Regions from separate parts of the Streptomyces sp. NPDC111656 genome, predicted to be linked through region 1. Evidence: riboswitches for the same ligand, from Rfam matches in the RefSeq annotation. Region 1 holds a riboswitch; the other holds the start of a gene.

Region 1 (9,024 bases):
AGTTGCGCATGCCGGAGGCGATCAGCAGCTTCAGGCGGGGCAGCCGGTTCAGCAGCGAGTCCGGGAAAGGCACCCGCTCGCGCAGGGTGACCACGAAGTCGAAGTCGGCGAGGGCGGAGGCGAGTTCGTCCTCGGTGGCGAAGTGCTCGGCGAAGGAGACGACCTCGACCCGATCGCTCAGCGTCGACCAGTCGGCAGATGTGCTCGCCACGTTCTGGAAGTCGTCGAGTACGGCGCAGCGGAATTGCACGTCATTTCTCCCAGGTGTTCTCGCTGTCGGGGCGCGGGCACGCGCCCGGTCCGGGGTCGCCCGGCAGCACGATCCTGCCCCGGTCGATCACGGCACCGGAGAACGGAGGGGTTTGTTGTGACGAGCGGCCGGGCGGCCGCGCCCGAGGGGCGTCCGACGTTGCGTACGTGCTACGAACCTGCAGGTCCGGGCCCTTCCGCCCCTCAGCACTCGATGATGTTCACCGCGAGCCCGCCCCGCGCCGTCTCCTTGTACTTGACGCTCATGTCCGCGCCCGTCTCCTTCATGGTCTTGATGACCTTGTCGAGGGAGACCTTGTGGGAGCCGTCGCCGCGCATGGCCATGCGGGCGGCGGTGACCGCCTTGACCGCTGCCATGCCGTTGCGCTCGATGCAGGGGATCTGGACGAGGCCGCCGACCGGGTCGCAGGTGAGGCCGAGGTTGTGTTCCATGCCGATCTCGGCGGCGTTCTCGACCTGCTCGGGGCTGCCGCCCAGGACCTCGGCGAGGGCGCCCGCGGCCATCGAGCAGGCCGAGCCGACCTCGCCCTGGCAGCCGACCTCGGCGCCGGAGATGGAGGCGTTCTCCTTGAAGAGCATCCCGATGGCGCCGGCGGCCAGCAGGAAGCGCACGACGCCGTCCTCGTCCGCGCCCGGGATGAAGTTGATGTAGTAGTGGAGGACCGCCGGGATGATGCCCGCGGCGCCGTTCGTGGGGGCCGTGACCACCCGGCCGCCCGCCGCGTTCTCCTCGTTCACCGCCATGGCGTAGAGCGTGATCCACTCCATCGCGTGGGCCAACGGGTCGCCCTCCGCCCGCAGCTGGCGGGCCGAGACGGCGGCGCGGCGGCGGACCTTGAGCCCGCCCGGCAGGATGCCCTCACGGGACATGCCTCGGGAGACGCACGCCTGCATCACACGCCAGATGGCGAGCAGGCCCTCGCGGATCTCCTCCTCGGTGCGCCAGGCCCGCTCGTTCTCCAGCATCAGGGCGGAGATCGACAGGCCGGTCTCCTTCGTCAGCCGCAGCAGCTCGTCGCCCGTGCGGAACGGGTACTTGAGCACCGTGTCGTCGAGCTTGATGCGGTCCTCGCCCACCGCGTCCTCGTCGACCACGAAGCCGCCGCCGACCGAGTAGTACGTCTTCTCCAGGACGAGTGTGCCGGAGGCGTCGTACGCGAAGATCGTCATGCCGTTCGCGTGGTACGGCAGGGCCTTGCGGCGGTGCAGGACCAGGTCGTCGGCGAAGGAGAAGGCGATCTCGTGCGTGCCGAGGAGCGAGAGGCGGCTCGACGACTTGATCTGCTCCACGCGGTCGTCGGCGCCCTCCACGTCCACGGTTCGCGGCGACGCGCCCTCCAGGCCCAGCAGCACCGCCTTGGGGGTGCCGTGGCCATGGCCGGTGGCGCCCAGGGAGCCGTACAGCTCCGCCCGGACGGAGGCCACGGAGTCCAGCAGCTCCTCGTTGCGCAGCCGGCGGGCGAACATGCGCGCCGCACGCATCGGGCCCACCGTGTGGGAACTCGACGGGCCTATGCCGATCGAGAACAGGTCGAAGACCGAGATGGCCACGGGGACTCCTCACAACAGGGGTGGTGCATGGGGGCGGGCGCCGCGCACAGCTCCGCTTCCAGTGTGCGCGGCGTCCCGGTGAATCGTACGTTCCGTGCGAATTTCTGTACGAAAGTGAACTTTCGCAGGAACTGGTTCTGTACTGCTTCGGGCGGTACTACTTCAGGCCGGGGTACAGCGGGTGCTTGTCGGCCAGGGCGGACACGCGGGTCTTCAGGGACTGCGTGTCGTAGGAGGGCTTCAGCGCCTCGGCGATGATGTCCGCGACCTCGGTGAAGTCCTCGGCCTGGAAGCCGCGGGTGGCGAGGGCGGGCGTGCCGATGCGCAGGCCCGAGGTCACCATCGGCGGCCTCGGGTCGTTCGGGATCGCGTTCCGGTTGACCGTGATGCCGACCTCGTGGAGACGGTCCTCGGCCTGCTGACCGTCCAGCTCGGAGTTGCGCAGGTCGACCAGGACCAGGTGCACGTCCGTGCCGCCGGACAGGACGTCCACGCCGACGGCCTTGACGTCGTCCTGGACCAGGCGCTCGGCCAGGATCCGCGCGCCGTCCAGCGTGCGCTGCTGGCGCTCCTTGAAGTCGTCGGAGGCGGCGACCTTGAAGGAGACGGCCTTCGCGGCGATCACGTGCTCCAGCGGACCGCCCTGCTGGCCGGGGAAGACCGCGGAGTTGATCTTCTTTGCCAGCTCGGCGGTGGACAGGATCACGCCACCGCGCGGGCCGCCCAGCGTCTTGTGGGTCGTGGTGGTGACCACGTGGGCGTGCGGCACCGGGTTCGGGTGCAGGCCCGCGGCCACGAGGCCCGCGAAGTGCGCCATGTCGACCATCAGGTACGCGCCGACCTCGTCCGCGATCCGGCGGAACGCGGCGAAGTCCAGCTGACGCGGGTAGGCCGACCAGCCCGCCACGATCAGCTGCGGCCTGGACTCCTTGGCGAGGCGCTCGACCTCGTCCATGTCGACCTGACCGGTCTCGTCGTTCACGTGGTACGCGACCACGTTGTACAGCTTGCCGGAGAAGTTGATCTTCATGCCGTGGGTGAGGTGCCCGCCGTGCGCGAGGTTCAGACCCATGATCGTGTCGCCCGGCTTCAGCAGCGCGAACATCGCCGCCGCGTTGGCCTGGGCGCCCGAGTGGGGCTGCACGTTCGCGTGCTCGGCGCCGAAGAGCGCCTTGACGCGGTCGATGGCGATCTGCTCGACCACGTCGACGTGCTCGCAGCCGCCGTAGTAGCGGCGGCCCGGGTAGCCCTCGGCGTACTTGTTGGTCAGGACCGAGCCCTGGGCCTCCATGACCGCGACCGGAGCGAAGTTCTCCGAGGCGATCATCTCCAGGGTGGACTGCTGGCGGTGCAGCTCGGCGTCGACGGCGGCGGCGACGTCCGGGTCCAGCTCGTGCAGGGGCGTGTTCAGAAGCGACATCAGTCAGAAGTCCTTAGGAGCCGGAGAACTCGGTGTACTCGTCGGCGGAGAGCAGGTCGGCCGGCTCGTCCGTGACGCGTACCTTGAACAGCCAGCCGCCCTCGAAGGGGGCGGAGTTCACCAGCGACGGGTCGTCGACCACGTCCTGGTTGGCCTCCACGACCTCGCCGGTGACCGGCGCGTACAGGTCGCTGACCGACTTGGTCGACTCCAGCTCGCCGCAGGTCTCACCCGCGGTCACCGTGTCACCGACCGCGGGAAGCTGGGCGTAGACGACATCGCCGAGCGCGTTGGCCGCGAACTCGGTGATGCCGACCGTCGAGACGCCGTCCTCGGCGACCGACAGCCACTCGTGCTCCTTGCTGTAGCGAAGCTGCTGGGGGTTGCTCATGGCCTGAATTCTCCTGTACGCGGGGGAGTGCGGATGAACGGGATGACCGGGTGGTCCTGGGATACGAGACGTGACACAGCGGCGTGCGTCACGTGGGCGCGCTGGACGGGGCCCTTTCGGCCCCGAAGCTACTTCTGGCGCTTGTAGAACGGCAGCGCCACGACCTCGTACGGCTCATGGCTGCCCCGGATGTCCACGCCGACCCCGGCCGTGCCCGGCGCGGCGTGCGCGGCGTCGACGTACGCCATCGCGATCGGCTTGCCCAGCGTCGGGGAGGGCGCGCCGGAGGTGACCTCGCCGATCACCTTGCCGTCGGCGACGACCGGGTACCCGGCGCGCGGCACGCGGCGGCCCTCGGCGACAAGCCCGACGAGTACCCGCGGGGGGTTCTCCTCGGCGCGGGTGGCGGCCTCCTGGAGCGCGGCACGCCCCACGAAGTCCCCCTCCTTCTCGAACTTCACGACCCGCCCGAGCCCCGCGTCGAAGGGGGTGAGCGAGGTGGTCAGCTCATGCCCGTACAGCGGCATGCCCGCCTCCAGGCGCAGCGTGTCGCGGCAGGAGAGGCCGCAGGGGGCGAGCCCGACGGGCGTGCCCGCGTCCGTCAGCGCCTGCCACAGCTTCTCGGCGTCGGACGGGGCCACGAACAGCTCGAAGCCGTCCTCGCCCGTGTAGCCCGTGCGGGCGATCAGCGCCGGGACGCCCGCGACGGTGCCCGGCAGGCCCGCGTAGTACTTCAGCCCGTCCAGGTCGGCGTCGGTGAGCGACTTGAGGATGCCGGGGGACTCGGGGCCCTGCACGGCGATCAGCGCGTACGCGTCGCGGTCGTCGCGCACGAGGGCGTCGAAGCCGGCGGCGCGCTCGGTCAGCGCGTCCAGCACCACCTGGGCGTTGGAGGCGTTCGCGACGACCATGTACTCGTTCTCGGCGAGCCGGTAGACGATCAGGTCGTCCAGGATGCCGCCGTCCTCCCGGCAGATCATCGTGTAGCGGGCGCGGCCGACGCCGACGGAGGCGATGTTGCCGACCAGCGCGTGGTTGAGCAGGGCGGCGGCCTGCGGTCCGGTGACCGTGATCTCGCCCATGTGCGACAGGTCGAAGAGACCGGCCCGGGTGCGCACGGCGAGGTGCTCGTCGCGCTCGGAGCCGTAGCGCAGGGGCATGTCCCAGCCGGCGAAGTCGGTCATCGTCGCGCCGAGCGAGCGATGCAGGGCATCGAGCGCGGTGAGACGGGGTGCGTTACTGCTCATCGGTGGGGCTCCCAAGGCATGACGGCGAGGTCGTTCCTCCCCATCTGTCATCGGAACCTGAGAGGTTCATCACGACCCCGCGAACGGAGGTCCTGACTTGCACCTTGGGTGGAGCCACTGGACAGCGGCCCGCTTTTCAGATGTGCCTCGCCCGCGCGGTAACGGGGCCTGAGAGATTCAAGGGAGGGACTTGCTCCTTCGGCGCCCGGGTACCCGAAGGTTCCCGGAACTCTCCCGCGCGGATTCAAGCGGCCGGTATGCAGTTGGCGGGCACATCATCGCACGCGCCGTCCGATCGCGGCAGTCCGCATCTGTAACCGGCCTGTGGCAGTCCGCGTACGGAAACGAGAGACACCGCGCATTACCTTCTCTTTACACTCGACGGGGATGGGACTCCACACCCAAGGGGAGGACGATCACGGTGAACAGGACCACGGCGTACGCCACGACCTCGGGCCTCGCGCTGCCCGAGCAGCCCGGTGTCCCGGCAGGGACCCGGGAGACGTGCGGAGCGTTGCCGACGGCCGTCGTCCGCGACCTCAGAGCGCGCGCGGGACACTCTCCGCACGGTCTGCACTTCGCGGCGGCCGACGTCGTCGTGGTCACCGGGTTGCCGGGCAGCGGCAAGTCGACCCTGATGCGCCGCGCCGTCGAGGGCCCGCGCATCGACTCCCAGGACACCCGGGACCGCTGGGACGAGCGGACGGGCGGGCGGCTGCCGTACGCCGTCTACCGGCCTCTCGTCCGCCTCGCGCACTACGCGGGCCTGCGTCGCGCCCTGCGTTCCGGCGCCGGGCTCGTCGTGCACGACTGCGGTTCGCAGGCCTGGGTGCGCCGCTGGCTCGCCCGCGAGGCCCGGCGCCGCGGCGGCACCCTCCACCTGCTGCTGCTCGACGTCACGCCCGGCACGGCGCTGGAGGGCCAGCGCGAGCGCGGCCGGGGCGTGTCGCGGTACGCGTTCGCCCGTCACCGGGGCGCGGTCACCCGGCTGCTGCGCTCCGTCGAGCGGGGCGACCTGCCGGAGGGCTGCGGCTCGGCGGTGCTCCTCGACCGGGACGCGGCGGACGTACTGCGGCGGATCGGCTTCGGCGACTGAGAAACGGCAGGGACTTCGGTGACTGAGAAACGGCAGGGGGTGGCCGAGAGCAGTCGAGAGCGGTCGGGAAGTCGTACAGGCCCACTAACCTTTCCAGCCAGAACACCAGAACAGTGGTTCACCGCAGGCGGTAGACAGGTAGACAGGTAGACAGATGGACATCCCCGACTTCCCGGACTTCTCGGTACCGGCGTACCCGCAACCCGGCCCGCACCCCCACTCGCATGGCGGCTGGCCGGGCAACGAACTGGAGGAGGTGCTCTCCGCGTCCCTCGGAGTGCCCTCGGCCGGCGGCCGCATCGTCGAGGTCCTCGGCCGCAGTTTCGTCTGGGTGCCGCTGCCCAACGGCGGCGGACCGCACACGGGATCCCTCGACCTGCCCACCCTGGAGATCGAGGGCCAGGCGTACGTGCCGGTCTTCAGCTCCGAGGAGCAGTTCCGCCAGGTCGCCGGCAGCCATCTGTCGTACACGATCGCGCCCGCGGTCGAGTTCGCCCGCGGGCTGCCCCCGCAGGTCGGCATCGCGATCAACCCGGACGGGACGGTCGGCGTGCCGCTGCCGCCCCTCGCGGTCGCCGAGCTGTGCCGGACCGGGCGCACCCCGCTGGACGGGCCCACGAGTGGTGGCCGGGTGAAACTCTACGAGCCCGACTGGCAGGACGACCCGGTGGAATTCTTCGCCGCCGCCTCGGCCGAGTTCGCGGCGACGGGAGTCGTCCTGACCGCCCGCCGCTGCCTGGCCAGCATCGAGGGCGACGACCCGGTCATGTTCGTCGGGGTCGAACTCTCCGTGTGGGAGGGAGACCTCCGGACGCTCCCCATGGAGGCCCTCTCCCGCGCCCTCGCCCGCGTCGCGGTCAAGTGGCCGGTGAACCTGGTCCTCCTCGACGTCGCCCAGGACCCGGTGGCCGACTGGATGCGAGCCCAAGTACGGCCCTTCTATCAGCAGACCCAGTAGAAGCGCCCCGAAAGGGGCGCGAGGAACTGCGCGAGCAACCACAACGGACCTGTTGCGACCCGAACACAGCAAGTCCCGAGCTCTCAACGGCTCCCCCAGCGGAGCGCATTCGCCGCTTAAGCTGGTTTCATGGCTCGGCCGGGGTTCGGCCGAGGTGTTGGTCGACGTCATGATTTCTTCGCGAAGGGGCGGTTGAAGGTGAGCGCGTCGGGCACGGCCGCGGCCGGTCAGGTCGAGCACATGCTGCGCCAGGTGACGCCCGGGCGTTACGACGCCTACGAGGCGCTCCTTCGCGCGCTCGCGACCCCGTCGTCCGGCCAGGTGTGGATGCTGCTCTGGCACGGCCAGGCCGGCTCACCGGACGCCCAGTACGGGAACATGGAGGTGGAGGGCTTCGGTTACGCGCCGTGCGTCACCTCCGCCCAGGAACTCTCGGCCAGCGGCTGGAACCGGTCGTACGAGGTCGTCGACGGTCTCGACGTGGCCCGCACCCTCTACCCCGACCACTTCGGGCTCTGGCTCAATCCGCACGCCCCGGGCGGCGGGGTCGGCATCCCGTGGCTCGATCTGCGCAGAATCGCGGCGGGTCTGGAGCGCCAGCCCGCCGGTCCGCTGCGACTGTCCGAACCCGGCATCGAGATCCCGCAGTTCTACGCCCTGCTCACGCAGAACGCGCATCGCACCACCGCCGTGCGCTCGCTGCGCCGGGCCTGGGTGCAGCCGGCGCTCGGGGCGCCGTATCTGGCCATCGGGCTGGACGTGTACGACACTTCGCCGCCCGCCGTCGACTCGGTGCGGGCGATGATGCAGCAGTCCATCGGTGCGGTTCCGGACGGGCTGCCCGTGTCGACCGTCGCGATGTCGGACGAGTACGACCCGGTGGCGCTGTGGCTGCGCGCCAATGCGCGGCCGTTCTACGACCGCGAGGCCCACGCGGCCCCCGCGGCCCCCGCCCAGGCTCCGATGGCGGGTGGGTACGGCTATCCACCGGCACCCGCCGGATACTGATCCGCAGTCCGACGAATCGTGAAGGATCGGCGCGGGTCCTTCACCGCGGCTCTGCATTTCTTCGCGCGTAGATCACAAGGGAACGTCCGGGTAATGCCCGGATTAACCTCCGGTGTCCCAACTGCCCCGTGTCCGACCCCCGTTACCCGCCGTCCGGATAACGGAACCCCCCTGACAGCATCACGTTTACGCATCCATTCACCGTCAAGTCTGGCTACAGATCGCCGAGGCGTTGAAGACTCCCGCTCCAGGGGGTTTAACCCCCTGTGTACGACGGACTGATCACGCCGCTACGAGCGGCACGTGTGGGCCGGCTACCGCCGGTTGAGAGGGGTCCCTGCCAGATGACGGCACCATTGCACGAGCCGACCACGGACGCGACACCGAGTGCGGCCGAAGAAGCGGCGGCTGCAACCGCCGGCGAGAAGGTCGTGCAGGGACGTTCCCTGGGCCGGATCGCCTGGGAGCGCCTGAAGAGGGACAAGCTCGCCCTGACCGGCGGAATCATCGTGCTCGTCCTCATCGTGGTCGCCCTGCTGGCGCCAGTGATCACCAACCTGCTCGGTCAGGACCCGGACACCTTCAACGAGAAGCTGATCGACCCTCTGTTCGGCACCCCCACGGGGTCATTGGGCGGCATCAGCGGTGACCACCTGCTGGGCGTCGAGCCCGTCAACGGCCGCGACATCCTCGCCCGCATCCTCTACGGTGCCCGCGTCTCGCTCCTGGTGGGCTTCCTCTCCGCCGTCGTCGCGGTCGTCCTCGGCACCGTGCTCGGCATTCTGGCGGGCTTCTTCGGAGGCTGGGTGGACTCGCTCATCAGCCGCGTGATGGACGGCCTGTTGGCCTTCCCGCAACTCCTGTTCACGATCGCCCTGGTCTCGGTGATGCCGAACGACATGCTGGGCCTGTCCGGCTCCAACGTGCGCGTGTTCGTGATGATCCTGGTCATCGGATTCTTCGGCTGGCCCTACATCGGACGCGTGGTGCGCGGCCAGACGCTCTCGATGCGTGAGCGCGAGTACGTCGAGGCCGCCCGCTCGCTGGGGGCCGGGCGGTTCTACATCCTGTTCAAGGAACTGC
Region 2 (9,024 bases), on a different contig from region 1:
CGAGACCACGTCCACGATCTCCATCTCGGGCATCGAGGCCTACGATGCCGAGGTCACCGGCCAGACGCAGATGCCGACGCTCTCTCCGGAGGCGCAGGCGGCCGTCGACGCGCTGCCGCTCGGCTCGGCGCTCCTGGTGGTACGCCGCGGTCCCAATTCGGGCAGCCGCTTCCTGCTGGACAGCGACCTGACCACGGCCGGTCGTCATCCGCAGAGCGACATCTTCCTGGACGACGTGACCGTGTCACGTCGTCATGTGGAGTTTCGTCGCGCCGCGGACGGCTCGTTCACGGTCGCCGACGTGGGCAGCCTGAACGGTACGTACGTCAACAGGGAGCGAATCGACTCGGTCCCGCTGTCGAACGGTGACGAGGTGCAGATCGGCAAGTACCGGCTGGTCTTCTACGCGAGCCAGCGAGGCATCTGACCCTCCCCCGGACTCCGTCCGGGGGGACCCTCAGGAAGGTCCATGCTTCGATCACCGAGCGGCGGTGCCGGGAGCGGTACCGCCGCAGCGGACAGTGGGCTGATGAGCATCGGCTCGGTGCTGAACACGCTGCGCGACGAGTTCCCCGAAGTCACGATCTCCAAGATCCGGTTCCTGGAGTCGGAGGGGCTCATCGAGCCGCAGCGGACCCCCTCGGGGTATCGCAAGTTCAGCCAGGCCGACGTCGAGCGCCTCGGGCACGTACTGCGGATGCAGCGGGACCACTATCTGCCGTTGAAGGTGATCCGCGAGCATCTGGACGCTCTGGAGCGTGGGGAGCCGGTGCGGCTGCCGTCCGTGGGGCGGCAGCGCGACTCCGACGACGGGGAGCCGTTCGGTGGGCTCGGTGACCTCTTCGGGGAGTCCGAGGCACCCCCAGCGGCCCGGGTGGGCCGTGCGGAGCTGCTGGCCGCCGCCGAGATCGGTGAGCAGGAGCTTCAGGAGTGGGAGTCGTACGGACTCCTCGCCCCGCTTGCGGACGGGGTATATGACGCCGAGGCGGTGACGGTCGCCGCGCTCGTCGTCGAGCTCGGGCGGTTCGGGATCGAGCCGCGCCATTTGCGCGCGATGAAGGCCGCGGCCGAACGAGACGCGGGGCTCGTGGACCAGGTGGTGGCCCCATTGCGGCGCCATCGCAATCCGCAGACCAGGGCGCACGCCGAGGCCCGTACGAAGGAGCTGGCGGGACTCACGGTGAAGCTGCACGCGGCGCTGGTGCAGACCGCGCTGGGCGTCCGGCTGCCCTGACCCGAAGTGCCCGGTGGGCGTCCGGATCGGCCCCCCGTTCTGTGCCCGACTACCCAAACATCCCGGGCACGGCCTAGGGTTGCTGTGTGAACGAGCTCGATGTCGTAGGTGTCCGGGTCGAAATGCCCTCCAACCAACCGATCGTGCTCCTGCGTGAAGTGGGAGGCGACCGTTACCTCCCCATCTGGATCGGACCGGGGGAGGCGACGGCGATCGCCTTCGCCCAGCAGGGCATGGCCCCCGCGCGACCGCTGACCCACGACCTGTTCAAGGACGTGCTGGAAGCCGTCGGCCAGGAGCTCACCGAGGTGCGCATCACTGATCTGCGCGAGGGGGTCTTCTACGCGGAGCTGGTGTTCGCCAGCGGGGTCGAGGTCAGCGCCCGCCCGTCCGACGCCATAGCGCTGGCGCTGCGCACCGGAACGCCGATCTACGGCAGCGACGGTGTGCTGGACGATGCCGGCATCGCGATCCCGGACGAGCAGGAGGACGAGGTGGAGAAGTTCCGCGAGTTCCTCGACCAGATCTCGCCCGAGGACTTCGGGACCAACAGTCAGTGAGGGGACCGATCGCCCGCGGGTGGGCGGTCGGCGCCCGGGCTCGAGGAGCGGGCGTGGCGTCCACCCCCTGGCAAGCCGATGGATCGGCCAAGCCACTGGATCGTAGGCCTCCGGGGCGGCAATTGCCCGTGGCCCGTGTGGCGCGCTGCGGCCCGCTCCAAGAGCATTCGGCTAGCCTTTCCCCGCGGTGGGACACGGGAAACCACTCCTAGGGTGATTATCACTCGGCGTGCCGAGTGTGGCGATCGTTGACGCACCCCCGGTGACTGCCTACCGTCGAGAGGGCAGGTCAAGGACGGAGGTCGGCGTGAGAAGCAGCGGCGACGGTACGGCTGGGGGTGCCCCCGGACGAAGTCTGGGGGAGAGCGGCCCGTACCCGCTTCACGGCAGCGCGGCCGATCACGTTCCGCAGCGGCCGACAGCGGTGTCCGGTGAGTCCGGTGAGGGTGGGGCGGCTGCCGAGGAGATCGGCTACCGCGGTCCCACGGCGTGTGCCGCCGCGGGCATCACCTACCGGCAGCTGGACTACTGGGCCAGGACAGGCCTGGTCGAACCGAGCGTGCGGCCCGCCTACGGGTCGGGGACCCAGCGGCTCTACAGCTTCCGGGATGTCGTCGTCCTGAAGATCGTGAAGCGGTTCCTCGACACGGGAGTGTCGTTGCAGAACATCCGCACCACGGTCCAGCACCTCAGGGAACGCGGCTTCCGGGACCTGGAGCGGATGACGCTGATGAGCGACGGCGCGACCGTCTACGAATGCTCCTCGCCCGACGAGGTCCACGCCCTGTTGCAGGGCGGTCAGGGCGTCTTCGGGATCGCCGTGGGCGTGGTGTGGCGGGACGTCGAGAGCGCGCTCTCGCAGTTGCACGGGGAGCGCGTGGACACGGGTGAGACGCTCGTCGGGCACAACCCGACGGACGAGCTGGCGCGCCGGCGCAATCGGGCCGTCTGAGGTCCGCAGAGGCATTGTCAGTGGCGTAGGGCAGCATCGGACATGTGAGAACCGCGCCTACGATCCTGCATCTCGACATGGATGCCTTCTTCGCCTCGGCGGAGCAGGCAGCCAAGCCGAGCCTGCGCGGGAAGGCCGTCGTCGTGGGCGGGCTCGGACCCCGCGGAGTCGTCGCGACCGCCTCGTACGAGGCACGGGTCTTCGGGGTGCACTCGGCGATGCCCATGGCCCAGGCACGGCGGCTGGCGCCGAACGCCGCGTATCTCGTGCCCCGCTTCACGCTCTACCGGGAGGTCAGCGAGCAGGTGATGGGGCTGCTGGGGGCGTTGTCGCCGCTGGTGGAGCCGCTGAGCCTGGACGAGGCGTTCGTCGATCTGGAGGCGGGGGACGCGGCCTGGGACGAGGCTTCCGCGCGGCTGGCCGGGGCGAAGCTGCGCGCGGACATCCGCGCCGTCACGGGGCTGACGGGTTCGGTGGGGCTCGCCGCGTCCAAGATGCTCGCCAAGATCGCTTCGGAGCAGGCGAAGCCCGACGGTCTCGTGGTCATAGAACCTGGGACGGAGCGCGCGCTGCTGGGGCCGATGTCGGTGCGGACGCTGCCGGGTGTCGGGCCCGCGACCGGGGACCATCTGCGCCGGGCCGGGATCACCACGGTCGACGAGATCGCCGAGGCGGGGGAGGACGAACTCGTGCGGCTGGTGGGGAAGGCGCACGGGCACGCGCTGTACGCGATGGCGCTGGCGCACGACGAGCGGCCCGTGGTGGCCGAGCGGGAGACGAAGTCCGTGTCGGTGGAGGACACGTACGACGTGGACATCCACGACCGGATGCGGGTCGGCCTGGAGGTGCAGCGGCTCGCCGACCGGTGTGTGCGGCGGTTGCGGGATGCGGGGCTGTCCGGGCGGACCATCGTGCTGAAGGTGCGGAGGTACGACTTCTCGACGCTGACCCGGTCCGAGACGCTGCGGGGACCGACGGACGACCCCGGCGTCGTACGGGAGGCTGCCGCGCGGCTTCTGGAGGCGGTGGACACGACCGGGGGCGTGCGGCTGCTGGGAGTCGGCGTCTCGGGGCTCGCCGACTACACGCAGGAAGACCTGTTCGCCCAGGCCCAGGCGCAGGCGCAAGCGGAGGCGGAGGCCGCCGCGGGGGAGTCGGCGGTGCTGGAGCATCCGGACGAGGAGGGGGCGGAGGAAGTGGCTGCCGAGCAGGCGCCGCCTGCCGAGCGGCGGTGGCCTGCGGGGCATGACGTGCGGCATGCGGAGTACGGGCACGGATGGGTGCAGGGGAGTGGGCTCGGGAGGGTGACCGTGCGGTTCGAGACGCCCTACTCCGAGCCGGGGCGTGTGCGGACGTTTCGTACGGATGATGTTGCGTTGGAGTTGGCGGAGCCGTTGCCGTTGGTGCGGGGGACTGTTTGCGAACGCCGTGGGGGGTGAAGTCGGATCAGCGCCGCGGTCGGAATGTGGCTGGTCGCGCCCACGCGGCGGAGCCGCATGATGTCAGAGCCCCGCGCCCCTTTCGGGGCCCGTCAGGTGGGCCCCATCAGAGAAGTCAACCCTCGTCCGTGCCTGCCAGGCGGCCGAAGTCGCGGTCCGGCGGTGGGGGCGGGGGTGTCACGTCCAGGCCGTAGTGGTGGTAGAGCTGGAGTTCCTGTTCGGGGGAGAGGTGGCGGCCCACGCCGAAGTCGGGGGCGTCCTTGATCAGGGCGCGGTCGAAGGGGACACGCAGCGTGCCCTCGACGACTTCGCTGGGCTCCAGGGGGACGAAGGCGTCCCTGCTGAACAGGCCTGTCCGTATGGCGGCCCACTCCGGGACGCCGGTCGCGTCGTCGAGATAGACCTCGTCGACCGTGCCGATCTTGGCGCCGTTGCGGTCGAGCGCCTTGCGGCCGATCAGGTTGCGCGGATCGATGTCGGTCTGCACGGTCCCTCCACTCGCTAGCAACTCATCCGTAAGCACTACAAAAGAGCACATTCGGGAAGGTGGCCACTCGAAAGCTCGTGCGTTGTCCTCGCTGGTAGGCTGGCAAGCGGCTGCTGACCCCGTGCGGGAGAGTCCTCCAGACAACATCGGAGGCGCCGAAGGAGCAAATCCTCCCCGGAATCTCTCAGGCACACGTACCGCACGGACGAGGTCACTCTGGAAAGCAGGGCGGGTGTCGAAGGCCTCCGCCCTCACCGACGGTGAAAGCCGGGTCGCAGCGAGCGGGCGGGCCGGTGAAGCTCTCAGGTTGAGATGACAGAGGGGGAGGCCGTCGGGGTACCCACGCCGTGGTGCCCCTCGAAGGTCGTGTCAGACCAGGAGGCCTCCGCAATGACCGCCCATCGCATTCCGCTCTCCGAGCTCGAACAGGGAATCCCCTTCGAGCAGCGCCACATCGGGCCCGACTCCGAGGCGCGGGCCAAGATGCTCGCGCAGGTCGGGTACGGCTCGCTCGACGAGCTGACGGCCGCCGCGGTGCCGGACGTCATCAAGAACGCCGAGGCGCTGGAGCTGCCGGGCGCGCGCACCGAGGCCGAGGTACTGGCCGAGCTGCGCTCCCTCGCGGACCGCAACCAGGTGCTCGACTCGATGATCGGCCTCGGCTACTACGGCACGTTCACGCCGCCGGTGATCCTGCGCAACGTCATGGAGAACCCGGCCTGGTACACCGCGTACACGCCTTACCAGCCGGAGATCTCCCAGGGGCGGCTCGAAGCGCTGCTGAACTTCCAGACTGTCGTCGCCGAGCTGACCGGGCTGCCCACCTCCGGCGCCTCGCTGCTCGACGAGGGCACCGCCGCCGCCGAGGCGATGGCGCTGTCGCGGCGCATGGGAAAGAACAAGAAGGGCCTCTTCCTGATCGACGCGGACACCCTGCCGCAGACCGTCGCCGTCATCGAGACCCGCGCGGAGCCGACCGGCGTCGAGATCGTCGTCGCCGACCTGGGCGAGGGCATCCCGGCGGAGATCGCCGGGCGGGAGATCAACGGTGTGCTGATCCAGTACCCGGGTGCCTCCGGTGTCGTACGCGATCTGAAGCCCGTCATCGAGCAGGCGCACGAGCTCGGCGCGGTCGTCACGGTCGCCGCCGACCTGCTCGCCCTCACGCTGCTCGCCTCGCCCGGTGAGCTCGGCGCCGACATCGCGATCGGTACGACCCAGCGCTTCGGCGTGCCGATGGGCTTCGGCGGTCCGCACGCCGGATACATGGCGGTGCGTGAGAAGTTCGCGCGCAGCCTGCCCGGCCGGCTGGTGGGAGTCTCCGTGGACGCCGACGGACACAAGGCGTACCGGCTCGCCCTGCAGACGCGGGAGCAGCACATCCGCCGTGAGAAGGCGACCAGCAACATCTGCACGGCGCAGGTGCTGCTCGCGGTGATGGCCGGCATGTACGCCGTCTACCACGGTCCCGAGGGCCTGCGGACCATCGCGCGGCGTACGCACCGGTACGCCACGATCCTTGCCGCGGGCCTGACGGCCGGCGGGGTCGAGGTCGTGCACGGTTCCTACTTCGACACGCTGACCGTGCGGGTGCCGGGCCGGGCCGCCGAGGTCGTGGCGGGCGCGCGCAACGGGGGCGTCAACCTCCACCTCGTCGACGCCGACCACGTGTCGATCGCCTGCGACGAGACCACCGCCCGCAAGCAGGTGGGCGCCGTCTGGACCGCGTTCGGCGTCGACGGCGACATCGAGGCCCTGGACGCCGTCGCCGAGGAGACGCTGCCCGCGGCGCTGCTGCGCACCGACGACTACCTCACGCACCCGGTCTTCCACCAGTACCGCTCCGAGACCGCGATGCTGCGCTACCTGCGCAAGCTGTCCGACCGTGACTACGCGCTCGACCGCGGCATGATCCCGCTGGGCTCCTGCACCATGAAGCTCAACGCGACCACCGAGATGGAACCTGTCACCTGGCCCGAGTTCGGCCAGCTGCACCCCTTCGTGCCCGCCGAGCAGGCGCAGGGCTATCTCACCCTCATCCAGGAGCTGGAGGATCGGCTCGCCGAGGTCACCGGGTACGACAAGGTGTCGCTCCAGCCGAACGCGGGCTCCCAGGGCGAGCTGGCCGGGCTGCTGGCCGTACGCGGCTACCACCGGGCCAACGGCGACGACCAGCGCACGGTCTGCCTGATCCCGTCCTCCGCGCACGGCACGAACGCCGCGAGTGCCGTGATGGCCGGCATGAAGGTCGTCGTCGTGAAGACCGCCGAGGACGGCGAGATCGACGTCGAGGACCTGCGCGCGAAGATCGAGCAGCACCGCGACGAGCTCGCGGTGCTGATGATCACGTACCCCTCGACGCACGGTGTGTTCGAGGAGCACGTCGCCGACATCTGCGCGCAGGTGCACGAGGCGGGCGGCCAGGTGTACGTCGACGGCGCCAACCTCAACGCTCTGGTGGGCCTCGCCAAGCCGGGCCACTTCGGCGGTGACGTCTCCCACCTGAACCTGCACAAGACGTTCTGCATCCCGCACGGCGGCGGCGGTCCGGGCGTGGGCCCGGTCGGCGTACGCGCGCACCTGGCGCCGTACCTGCCGAACCACCCGCTGCAGCCCGCGGCAGGCCCCGAGACGGGCGTGGGACCGATCTCCGCCGCTCCCTGGGGCTCGGCGGGCATTCTGCCCATCTCCTGGGCGTACGTCCGTCTCATGGGCGGTGAGGGCCTCAAGCGGGCCACGCAGGTGGCGGTGCTGTCGGCGAACTACATCGCCAAGCGCCTGGAGCCGCACTTCCCGGTGCTCTACACCGGTCCGGGCGGGCTCGTCGCGCACGAGTGCATCATCGATCTGCGTCCGCTGACCAAGGCGACCGGCGTCAGCGTCGACGACATCGCCAAGCGGCTCATCGACTACGGCTTCCACGCGCCGACGATGTCCTTCCCGGTGGCCGGCACGCTGATGATCGAGCCCACCGAGTCCGAGGACCTGATCGAGCTCGACCGGTTCTGCGACGCGATGATCGCCATTCGTGCGGAGATCGACAAGGTCGGCTCGGGCGTCTGGGCGGCCGAGGACAACCCGCTGCGGAACGCGCCGCACACCGCCGCCGCGCTCGGCGGCGAGTGGGAGCACGCGTACACCCGCGAGGAGGCCGTCTTCCCGGCCGGTGTCTCGGCCGCGGACAAGTACTGGCCGCCGGTGCGCCGCATCGACCAGGCGTACGGCGACCGGAACCTGGTCTGTTCCTGCCCGCCGCTGGACGCTTACGAAGAGTAGTCACCCTCGGATACGCGTCGGGGCCGGTTCGGAGATCACGTCTCCGGGCCGGCCCCTCTCCATGTCTGGGCGGCGGTCACCGCCACCCGGTTGTGCGGCTCAGGCGGCCGTCATCACGTGCTCGCTGCCCTGGGGGCGGTGCGGGGCGATGATCTGGCCGTCGGGCAGGAGCTCACCGGTGTCCTCGAAGAGCAGAACGCCGTTGCACAGCAGGCTCCATCCCTGCTCCGGGTGGTGCGCCACGAGGCGGGCGGACTCCCGGTCGGCTGATTCGGCTGTCGGACACGGCGGCTGGTGCTGGCACATGGATGGGATCTTTCGCTGGGATGAGAGATGAGTGGTGGCTGTGGTGTCTTTCCCGCGGCTTGAAGTGCTCATGGCCGCCCCCCGGTGGCGTGTGTTTGGAACCCAGTGTTGCCCTACGGGCGTCGATCCGCAGGGATTTCGCAGCAGCGCTCCTCACAGGTTGGAGACGCGTCACCCGTGCGGACGGTTCAGTCCAACTGCACGGTCCCTTCGGGGGGTTCGCGGTGGCCGGATGGGGCTAGTCCGGTCGGGGCGGAGGGGGCGTTCTCCCTCGTACGAGCGCTGTGGGGCCCGAACGAGCGGACGGGTTCGGGCGGCAACGTGCCCCGCGACCGGGACAACGGTAGCGGGGCACGGGGCGATGCGTTTGGTGTGCTTCTCCGGGTGAGTGATTACGCGGGCGAGCTGAGCAGTGGGGCGGGAGTGAGCCGGTGCGTGAGGACCGGGAGGAGTTCGGCGACGCGGTGCGGGCGATGCGCGGCGATACCGGGCGGCGCGGGCGCCAGCGGCACCAGGAGATCGGTGGCGGCCGGGTGCCCGGTGGCGCCGTCCGCGGCGCAGTCGCCGTGCAGCCAGAGGGTGAGCATGTAGAGCTCGGGAACGGACAACAGCCGTGGCTGGTACGGCTGGCCCATGTTCTCGGCGTGACGCAGGGCGCGCTCGGTGGAGGCGATGTAGGGGCCTTCGAAGAAGTGTGAGAAGGCCCAGCCGTCGGGAGTGAGCATGGTGTCGGCCGCGGCCACCGACCGCTCGCCGCAGCGGATCAGGAA

Evidence for each region. A riboswitch is a leader RNA that binds a small molecule or an ion and turns the genes downstream of it on or off. The one in region 1 is predicted to bind glycine.
Region 2: another riboswitch for glycine. It lies ahead of gcvP (aminomethyl-transferring glycine dehydrogenase); the one in region 1 lies ahead of gcvT (glycine cleavage system aminomethyltransferase GcvT).

What each region holds. Positions count from the first base shown of each region.
Region 1 is NZ_JBVKCA010000029.1:43,085-52,108, forward strand. It holds gene ACZ7M3_RS46415 (D-2-hydroxyacid dehydrogenase family protein) at 1-250, opposite strand, end outside; gene ACZ7M3_RS46420 (L-serine ammonia-lyase) at 454-1,821, opposite strand; gene glyA (serine hydroxymethyltransferase) at 1,979-3,241, opposite strand; gene gcvH (glycine cleavage system protein GcvH) at 3,255-3,632, opposite strand; gene gcvT (glycine cleavage system aminomethyltransferase GcvT) at 3,761-4,879, opposite strand; glycine riboswitch at 4,914-5,025, opposite strand; glycine riboswitch at 5,026-5,126, opposite strand; gene ACZ7M3_RS46440 (AAA family ATPase) at 5,295-5,975, shown strand; gene ACZ7M3_RS46445 (enhanced serine sensitivity protein SseB) at 6,130-6,933, shown strand; gene ACZ7M3_RS46450 (enhanced serine sensitivity protein SseB C-terminal domain-containing protein) at 7,132-7,941, shown strand; gene ACZ7M3_RS46455 (ABC transporter permease) at 8,286-9,024, shown strand, end outside.
Region 2 is NZ_JBVKCA010000001.1:6,457-15,480, forward strand. It holds gene ACZ7M3_RS00035 (FHA domain-containing protein) at 1-427, shown strand, start outside; gene ftsR (transcriptional regulator FtsR) at 470-1,234, shown strand; gene ACZ7M3_RS00045 (bifunctional nuclease family protein) at 1,321-1,794, shown strand; gene ACZ7M3_RS00050 (MerR family transcriptional regulator) at 2,102-2,746, shown strand; gene ACZ7M3_RS00055 (DNA polymerase IV) at 2,791-4,185, shown strand; gene ACZ7M3_RS00060 (PRC-barrel domain-containing protein) at 4,301-4,672, opposite strand; glycine riboswitch at 4,787-4,882, shown strand; gene gcvP (aminomethyl-transferring glycine dehydrogenase) at 5,063-7,948, shown strand; gene ACZ7M3_RS00070 (DUF5999 family protein) at 8,048-8,254, opposite strand; gene ACZ7M3_RS00075 (hypothetical protein) at 8,647-9,024, opposite strand, start outside.